Regions from separate parts of the Kitasatospora sp. NPDC127121 genome, predicted to be linked through region 2. Evidence: riboswitches for the same ligand, from Rfam matches in the RefSeq annotation. Region 2 holds a riboswitch; the other holds the start of a gene.
The links. Region 2 has a riboswitch for cobalamin ahead of metE (5-methyltetrahydropteroyltriglutamate--homocysteine S-methyltransferase). Riboswitches for the same ligand answer to the same signal wherever they lie in the genome.
Positions count from the first base shown of each region.

Region 1 (4,617 bases), on a different contig from region 2:
CCGGGGAGACGGGTCACCGTCGCACCAGTACCGATCGTCGGAGGGAGCGGGGCATCACGGTCGCGCGGATTCCGAGACGTCACGTCGAGCAGTCTTCCCCTTGTACCGGCCTTCTGTCACATCCGGTTGGCTGTACGGACGGGCGGCCGTCGACGGCGCCTCCCCAAGATCGGGCAACAATCGGGCAACAGAGGCAAACCGCCTGGCCGGAAACAGGTGGCGGGGGCATGCCATCCCGGCTCAACCCTTGCGGCGGCGGTCGCGCTACCCGCCCGACCGGTCACACTCCGTGGCTGACGGGTGAGGTCCGGGTTTCGTACAGAGGCCCTGTCGGTGTGACTTCTCGTGCGGGGGGGGCTGGGTTCAGAGAAGGGGGGTGAGCCAGCGGCGGAGGAGTTCGGTGTAGTGGGTGGGGGCCGAGTTCCAGAGGGTGGCGTGGTCGGCGCCCGGGAAAGGCCGGAGGCTGACCACGCCGGGGCGGGCGGCAGCGAGGCGCTCGGCGGCGCGGAACGGGGCGACCTGATCGTCGGGGCTGTGCAGGAGGAGGGTGGGGACACGCAGGTCGGCGCCCTCGGCGATGCGGCTGAAGTCGGCGAGGTCGACGCCGGTGCGGCCCTCGGCGGCGAGGGCGCCGAGCTCGGCGGCGGCGCCGGTGTAGCCGGCCCGGGCGGCGCCGCGGCGGGCGGTGGCGGGCAGGTCGAGGACCGGCGAGTCCAGGACGAGGCCGCTGATGGCATGGGCCCAGGCGGAGCGGGAGGCCGTCTGGAGGGCCATAGTGGCGCCGAGGGACCAGCCGTACAGGATGACCCGGCCGGCGCCGCTGTCGAGGGCGAGCCGGACCGCCGACTCGACGTCGCGCCACTCGGTCTCGCCGAAGTGGCCGAGCCCGTCCGGCGAGGCGGGGGCGCCCTGGTCGCCCCGGTAGGTGACGGCGAGGGCGGGCAGGGCGAGGCGGTCGAGGACGGGGAGGACCGGGAGGGTCTGCTGCCGGTCGGCGCCGGGGCCGTGGACGAGGATCACCCAGGTGCCGCGTTTGCCGTCGAGGCGCCAGGCGGGGAGCGCGCCGAGTTCGCCGTCGGCGGCGATGTCGGTGAAGGGGAGGCCGAGCGCCTCCGTGGGGTCGCCGAGGTGGACGCGGGGGGTGAAGCGGACCTCGGTGCCGGGAGTGAGGGTGCCCCGGTCGGCGCGGACGAGGCGGCGGGTGACACCGTTCTCGTCGCTGTGCAGGACGTCCTCGACGACGGCGTGGCCGTGGTCGTCCCACTCCACGGCCCATCGGCCGGGGCGCAGGCTCTCGGGGCGGCGGTTGAAGGTGATCCGGCCCGCGGCGAGGCTCCGCACCAGGACGGGGCCCGACTCCCGGACGGCGCTCGCCGGGTGGACCAGCCGTTCGGAGGCCCGACGGCCGATCACCAGGACGGCGGCCCCGGCGCCGACGACGGCGGCCGCCACGACGGCCGCGGTTCCCCAACGCATATCGCTCCCCGCTCTGCTGGTCTTGGCTGGTCTTGGACCGGACGGTGTCCGGGCGGTGTCCGGGCGCTGCTCGGACGGTGTTCGGGCACCAGTTCACCGGGGGGCCGCGCGGGCGGCCACCGGGCTGGGCCGTCCGGGGTACGGCGGGGCGTCGGGCAGGGCGGGCGTCAGGCGGGCGGGGCGTCGGGCGGGGCGGGCCTCGGGCGGGCGGGGCGTCGGGCGGGGCGGGCCTCGGGCGGGCGAGAACGGCACCGGCGACAGGGCTCCGAGGTGTGACCAACCCCTCCGTGACCTCGGTTGACTCCCGGTTCGGCCGCGTGATGGGATCCTGGGGCCAAACGGAGGCATGCAGAGGAAGCCGGTGCGAGTCCGGCGCGGTCCCGCCACTGTCACCGGGGAGCACGCTCGGAACATTGCCACGGCGGACCGTCAGAAGCCGCTGGAAGGCCCGGGGGTGCGTCCGACCCGGAAGCCAGGAGACTCTCGCCCCCGGTACGTCGATCCAGGGCGCGGACCCTGAGTGAGGACACGCACGCGATGCAGGCTGCCCCGACCCGCCGGACCCGACGCGGCCTTCCGCCGAACCCGCCGTGCGCCCGCTGACCCGCGCCGCCGCGTTCGCGCTCGGCGCCGCCGCGGGCTTCGCCGCGGACGCCCGCTTCGCCGACCCCCGGCGCGGCCACCCGGTGGCCGTCTTCGGCGGCGCGGCGACCCGGCTGGAGCGGCGGGTGTGGCAGGACGACCGGGTGGCCGGCGCCGGGTACACGGCGATGTGCGTGGGCGCGGTCGCGGCCGGCGCGGTGGCCCTGGACCGTACGGTGGGCCGGCGTCCGCTGGGCCGGGCCGCGCTGGCGGCCGCCGCGACCTGGACGGTGCTGGGCGGCACCTCGCTGACCCGGGAGGCGCGCACCATCGGCCGGTCGCTGGCCACGGGCGACCTGACGGCCGCGCGGGAACGGCTGCCGCACCTGTGCGGGCGGGATCCGAGCGCGCTGGACGGGCCGCAGATCGCCCGCGCGGTGGTCGAGTCGGTGGCCGAGAACACGGCGGACGCCGTGGTGAACGCGCTGGTCTGGGGCACGCTGGCGGGCACGCCGGGGCTGCTGGCGTTCCGCGCGGTGAACACGCTGGACGCGATGGTCGGCCACCGCTCGCCGCGGTACGCCCGGTTCGGCTGGGCCTCGGCCCGGCTCGACGACGTGGCGGGCTGGCCGGGCGCCCGGCTGACGGCGCTGCTCACGGTGGCCGCCGCGCCGCAGCCGAAAACGGCCTGGCGGGTCTGGCGGCGGGACGGTTCGGCGCACCCGAGCCCGAACGCGGGCCAGGCGGAGGCGGCCTTCGCGGGCGCGGTGGGCGTCCGGCTGGGCGGGACCCTCCAGTACGGGGAGCGGGTGGAGCACCGGCCGGTGCTGGGCGCGGAGTTGCGCCCGGTGACGGTGGACGACATCGAGCGGGCCTGCGTGCTCTCCCGGCGGGTGGGCGCGCTGGCCCTGGGTACGACGGTCGCGGGGCACGTCGCGCTGCGCTTGCTGACGACACGGTGGAGGGGAAGGGCATGAGCAACGCACTGCTGGTCGCCGGGACGACCTCGGACGCGGGCAAGAGTGTGGTGACCGCGGGCATCTGCCGCTGGCTGGCCCGGCAGGGGGTGCGGGTCGCGCCGTTCAAGGCGCAGAACATGTCGCTGAACTCCTTCGTCACCGCCGACGGCGCCGAGATCGGCCGGGCGCAGGCGATGCAGGCGCAGGCGGCCCGGGTGGAGCCGGAGGCGGCGATGAACCCGGTGCTGCTGAAACCGGGCGCGGACGGCCGCAGCCAGGTGGTGCTGCTGGGCCGGCCGGTCGCCGAGGTGGGCGCGCTGGACTACCGCGAGCGCAAGCCCGTCCTGCTGGAACGGTCGTTGGAGTGCCTGGCGGATCTGCGCCGCCGCTACGAGGTGGTGGTCTGCGAGGGCGCCGGTTCGCCCGCCGAGATCAACCTGCGGGACCGGGACATCGCCAACATGGGCCTGGCGACGGCCGCCGGGCTGCCGGTGGTGGTGGTCGGGGACATCGACCGCGGCGGCGTCTTCGCGGCGATGTACGGGACGCTGGCGCTGCTGTCGGCGCAGGACCAGCGGCACGTGGCGGGCTGGTTCGTCAACAAGTTCCGCGGCGACGCGCGGCTGCTGGCGCCCGGCCTGGACATGCTGCACGGGCTGACCGGCCGTCCGGTGCTCGGCACCCTGCCGATGCTGCCGGGCCTGTGGCTGGACGCCGAGGACTCGCTGGACCTGTCCACGGTGGTGGACCGGGTCGACGGCCGCGGCCCGCTCGGGGCGGACGTACTGCGGGTGGCCGTGGTGCGCTTCCCCCGGCTGTCGAACTTCACCGACCTGGACGCCCTGGCGCAGGAGCCCGGCGTGCTGGTGCGCTGGGTGACCCGGCCGGAGGAACTGGCCGACGCCGACCTGGTGGTGCTGCCCGGCACCCGGGCCACCGTGGCCGACCTGGCCTGGCTGCGCGAACGCGGCCTGGAGCCGGCGCTGAAGGCGCGGACGGCGGCCGGGCTGCCGGTCCTCGGGGTGTGCGGCGGCTACCAGATGCTGGCGCGCGGGATCGAGGACGAGGTGGAGTCCGGGGCCGGCTCGGTCGAGGGCCTGGGCCTGCTGCCGACGCACGTGCGGTTCGGCGCCGAGAAGGTGCTGGCGCGCCCGGTCGGCACGGCGTACGGGCAGCGGGTCGAGGGGTACGAGATCCACCACGGGGTGGTGGCCGTGGAGGGGGGCGAGCCGTTCTTCTCCGATGACGACGGGCACGGCCTGGACGGCTGCCGGGTCGGCCCGGTGTGGGGCACGACCTGGCACGGCGCGCTGGAGAACGACGGCTTCCGTCGTGAACTCCTGCGCGAGGTCGCCGCGTTGGCGGGCCGGGCGTTCGTGCCGGCGCCGGACACCTCGTTCGCCGAGGCGCGCGAGGCCCGGCTGGACCGGCTGGGCGACCTGATCGAGGAGCACGCGGACACCGACGCGCTGTGGAAGCTGATCGAGGGCGGGGTGCCGGCGGCCGGATCGCTGCCGTTCCTGGCGCCCGGGGCACCTGGGGAGTATGCATGAGTGACGTCCGCTATCCGTTCACCGCGATCGTCGGCATGCCCGACCTG
Region 1 covers NZ_JBHXTQ010000006.1:84,840-89,456, reverse strand. The annotation lists gene ACFVHI_RS06045 (hypothetical protein) at 1-17, opposite strand, end outside; gene ACFVHI_RS06040 (alpha/beta hydrolase family protein) at 364-1,476, opposite strand; cobalamin riboswitch at 1,827-1,959, shown strand; gene ACFVHI_RS06035 (cobalamin biosynthesis protein) at 2,067-3,035, shown strand; gene ACFVHI_RS06030 (cobyric acid synthase) at 3,032-4,570, shown strand; gene ACFVHI_RS06025 (putative cobaltochelatase) at 4,567-4,617, shown strand, end outside.
Region 1: another riboswitch for cobalamin. It lies ahead of ACFVHI_RS06035 (cobalamin biosynthesis protein); the one in region 2 lies ahead of metE (5-methyltetrahydropteroyltriglutamate--homocysteine S-methyltransferase).

Region 2 (4,617 bases):
GTCTTCCGGCACACCGCGATCGCGCCGCCCGTCGTCGACCTCGGCCGGCTGGCCGGGTGGCGGCCGCTGCCGCTCTCCGTCCGGGACGCCCGCCGCGCCGCCGCCCCGCTGCGGGAGCGGCTCACCGACGTGCCCGTTCCTCCGCCGCGCCGGGCAGCGGTGGCGGGGGAGCGGGTGCTCGACGCCCGGGGGGTGGTCGTCCGGTACGGGCCGGTGACCGCCGTCCGGGAGGTCGGGCTGGAGCTGCGGGCCGGCGAGGTCACGGCGCTGATGGGGCGCAACGGCTCGGGCAAGTCCTCGCTCCTGTGGGCGCTCCAGGGCTCCGGCCCGCGGCAGGGCGGCAGCGTGCAGGTCCTCGGAGCCGGCGGCGGGCCGGCCGCGGACCCCAAGCGGCTCTCCGCGACCAGGGCCCGGCAGCTCGTCGGGCTCGTCCCGCAGACCCCGACCGACCTGCTGTACCTGGAGACGGTCGCCCAGGAACTCGCCCAGAGCGACCTGGAGGCCCGCAGCGCAGCAGGCCCGACCACAGCCGGGCCGACCGCCGCAGGTCCGACCACAGTCGGCCCGACCGCAGCAAGCCCGACCGCGCGGCAGATCCTCGACCGGCTCGCCCCCGGGATCCCCGACGGCACCCACCCCCGGGACCTCTCCGAGGGCCAGAAGCTGGCCCTGGTCCTGGCGATCCAACTGGCCGCCGCGTCAAGGGTGGTGCTGCTGGACGAACCCACCCGAGGGCTCGACTACCACGCGAAGGAAGCGCTCACCGGCATCGTCGACGCCCTCGCCGCCGAAGGCCGTACGGTCGTCGTCTCCACCCACGACGTCGAGTTCGTCGCCGCCGCCGCCGACCGGGTGGTGGTGATGGCCGAGGGCGAGGTCGTCGCCGACGGTCCCACCGCCGAGGTCATCGTCGCCTCGCCCACCTTCGCCCCCCAGACCGCCAAGATCCTCGCGCCGCTGCCCTACCTGACGACCCGACAGGTGGCCGAGGCCCTGGAACCCGCAGAGGCCGCCCGGTGAGCGCCGTCCGGATCCCCGGCCGGGCCCGCGTCGTCGCGGCCCTGGCCGCCTTCATCGGCCTGGTCGCCTTCACCTGGCCGTTCGTCGTCGCCCCCGGGAAGTTCGGCTCCTCCTACGCCCCGCCGCTGATCTTCGGCGCCCTGCTGATCCTGGTGCTCGCCGTCGTCATCGCCGAGATCGCGGCCGGCGGCATCGACGCCAAGGCCCTCGCCATGCTCGGCGTCCTGTCCGCCGTCAACGCCGGGCTGCGCCCGCTCGGCGCCGGCACCGCCGGGGTGGAGACGGTCTTCTTCCTCCTCGTCCTGGCCGGCCGGGTCTTCGGCCCGGGCTTCGGGTTCACCCTCGGCTGCACCTCGCTGTTCGCCTCCGCGCTGCTCACCGGCGGCGTCGGCCCCTGGATGCCGTACCAGATGTTCGGCTGCGCGTTCGTCGGCATGCTCGCCGGGCTCCTGCCGAGAACCCGACGGCGGCGCTGGGAGGTGTCGATGCTGGCCGCGTACGGGGCGTTCTCCGGGTACCTCTTCGGCTTCCTCCTCAACCTCTCCTTCTGGCCGTTCTCCACCGACCCGAACAGTTCCATCGCCTACCTGCCGGGCCTGCCCTTCACCGAGCAGTGGCACCGCTACCTGCTCTTCGACCTCGCCACCTCGCTCGGCTGGGACACCGGTCGGGCCGTCACCACCTTCACCGCCGTGCTCGTCGTCGGCCCGGCCGTCCTCACCGTCTTCCGCCGCGCGGCCCGCCGCGCCAACTTCGAGCCCACGGTGCGCTTCGAAGCCCCGGACGGTCGACGAGTCGCGGCGACCGGCACGGCCATCGGCTCCGCGAACGGCACCGCCAGGGGCTCCGCGAACGGCTCCGCGAGCGGCGAGGGAGTCTCACCATGTGGACGGCTTCCGTGAATTCCGCGTCGGCCCCGGCGGTTTGCCCCTAAGCTGGCGGCGCAGCTGGTTCGTCCTGCCCGCCAGGCAGGACGTCGCAAGAGGGAACCCGGTGGGAATCCGGGACTGCCCCGCAGCGGTGAGTGGGAACGACCGCCGTCATACGCACTGGACCCGGGACGGGTCTGGGAAGCGATGGCCAGTAGGTACCGGACGCCAACAGGCCCGGTGCGCCCACGAGTCCGAAGACCTGCCCGTTGCCCGCCCGCGGACCGTTCCGCGTGCGGATATCCCGGTGACCTCGTGGGCGGGTCGGCGACCATACCAGGCGGGTCCGGCACGCGCATCGACGTGAGCCGCCGCCCGGTTCGTCATCCCTTCGCGCTCTCGTCCCGTCCCCGGGCACTTGAGGAGCCAGACTCGCGAAGGAGAGTCCCTTGACCACGAAGTCCGCAGCCGCGGCAACCAGGGCCACCGTGTACGGCTACCCCCGGCAGGGCCAGGGCCGGGAGCTGAAGAAGGCCGTCGAGGGCTACTGGAAGGGCACGGTCACCGCCGACGCCCTGCAGGAGACGGCGGTCGGCCTGCGCCGGAAGAACTGGGCGCAGCTCGCCGGGGCCGGTGTCCTGGAAGTGCCCACCGGCGACTTCTCGCTCTACGACCACGTACTGGACACCACGGTCGCCGTCGGCGCGATCCCGCCCCGGCACCGGGATGCGGTCGAAATCGACGCGCTGGACGGCTACTTCGCCATGGCGCGCGGCACCCAGGAGGTCGCGCCGCTGGAGATGACCAAGTGGTTCGACACCAACTACCACTACCTGGTGCCCGAACTCGGCCCGGACACCGTCTTCACCGCGAACCCGGCCAAGGCCGTCGGGGAGTTTCGGGAGGCGCTGGCGCTCGGCCACACCGCGCGCCCCGTGCTCGTCGGCCCCCTCACCTACCTGCTGCTCGCCAAGCCCGCCCCCGGTGTCGCCGAGGACTTCCAGCCGATCACCCTGCTGGACCGGCTGCTGCCCGTCTACGCGCAGCTGCTGGCGGACCTGAAGGCGGCCGGCGCCGCGTGGGTGCAGCTGGACGAGCCCGCGCTGGTGCAGGACCGCACCCCGGCCGAGCTGAACGCCGTCGCCCGCGCCTACCGTGAGCTGGGCGGCCTGGCGGACCGTCCGAAGCTGCTGGTCGCGAGCTACTTCGACCGCCTGGGCGAGGCCCTTCCGGTGCTGGCCAAGGCCCCGGTCGAGGGCCTGGCGCTGGACTTCACGGGGCCCGCCGCGGCGAACCTGGACGACCTGGCCGCCGTCGGCGGGCTGCCCGGCAAGCGGCTGGTCGCCGGGGTGGTCGACGGCCGCAACATCTGGATCAACGACCTGGAGAAGTCGCTGGCCACCCTGGCGACCCTGCTGGGCCTCGCCGAGCGGGTCGACGTCGCGCCGTCCTGCTCCCTGCTGCACGTGCCGCTGGACGCCGCCGCCGAACGCGACGTCGACCCGCAGATCCTGCGCTGGCTCGCCTTCGCCCAGCAGAAGGCCAGGGAGGTGGCGCTGCTGGCCCGGGGCCTGCGCGAGGGCACGGGGGCGATCGCCGCCGACCTGGCCGCCAACCGCGCCGACCTCGCCTCGCGCGCCAACTCGCCGATCACCCACGACCCGGCGGTGCGCGCCCGCACCGCCGCCGTCACCGACGCGGATGCACGCCGCGCCCAGGCCTACCCGCAGCGGGCCGAGGCCCAGCGCGCCCGGCTCGGCCTGCCGCTGCTGCCGACCACCACCATCGGCTCGTTCCCGCAGACCTCCGAACTGCGGGTCGCCCGGGCCGACCTCACGGCGGGCCGGATCGACGCGGCGGCCTACCGGGAGCGGATGGAGACCGAGGTCCGGGAGGTCATCGCCTTCCAGGAGAAGGCCGGACTGGACGTCCTGGTGCACGGCGAGCCCGAGCGCAACGACATGGTCCAGTACTTCGCCGAACAGCTCACCGGCTACCTCGCCACCCGGCACGGCTGGGTCCAGTCCTACGGCACCCGGTACGTGCGCCCGCCGGTCCTGGCCGGGGACATCTCCCGCCCGCACCCGATGACCGTCGACTGGTTCCGCTACGCGCAGGGCCTCACCGACCGCCCGGTCAAGGGCATGCTCACCGGCCCCGTCACGATGCTCGCCTGGTCCTTCGTCCGAGACGACCAGCCGCTCGGCGACACCGCGCGGCAAGTCGCCCTCGCCCTGCGGGACGAGGTCACCGACCTGGAGGCCGCGGGCGCGGCCGTCGTCCAGGTCGACGAGCCGGCCCTGCGCGAGACCCTGCCGCTGCGCGCCGCCGACCGCCCGGCGTACCTGGCGTGGGCCACCGAGTCCTTCCGCCTGGCCACCTCGGGCGTCCGCGCCGACACCCAGGTCCACACCCACATGTGCTACGCCGAGTTCGGCGCGATCATGACGGCGATCGACGAACTCGACGCGGACGTCATCTCGCTGGAGGCCACCCGCTCGCACATGGAGGTCGCCGGAGAGCTCGCCGGGGCCGGCTACCCGCGCGAGGTCGGGCCGGGCGTCTGGGACATCCACTCCCCGCGCGTCCCCAGCACCGAGGAGGCCGTGGAACTGCTGCGCGCAGGCCTGGCCGCCATCCCCGCCGAGCGGCTCTGGGTCAACCCCGACTGCGGCCTGAAGACCCGCGGCTGGACGGAGACCCGCGCCTCGCTCGACAGCCTCGTCGG
Region 2 covers NZ_JBHXTQ010000041.1:22,532-27,148, reverse strand. The annotation lists gene ACFVHI_RS20975 (ABC transporter ATP-binding protein) at 1-1,020, shown strand, start outside; gene ACFVHI_RS20970 (ECF transporter S component) at 1,017-1,922, shown strand; cobalamin riboswitch at 1,952-2,174, shown strand; gene metE (5-methyltetrahydropteroyltriglutamate--homocysteine S-methyltransferase) at 2,339-4,617, shown strand, end outside.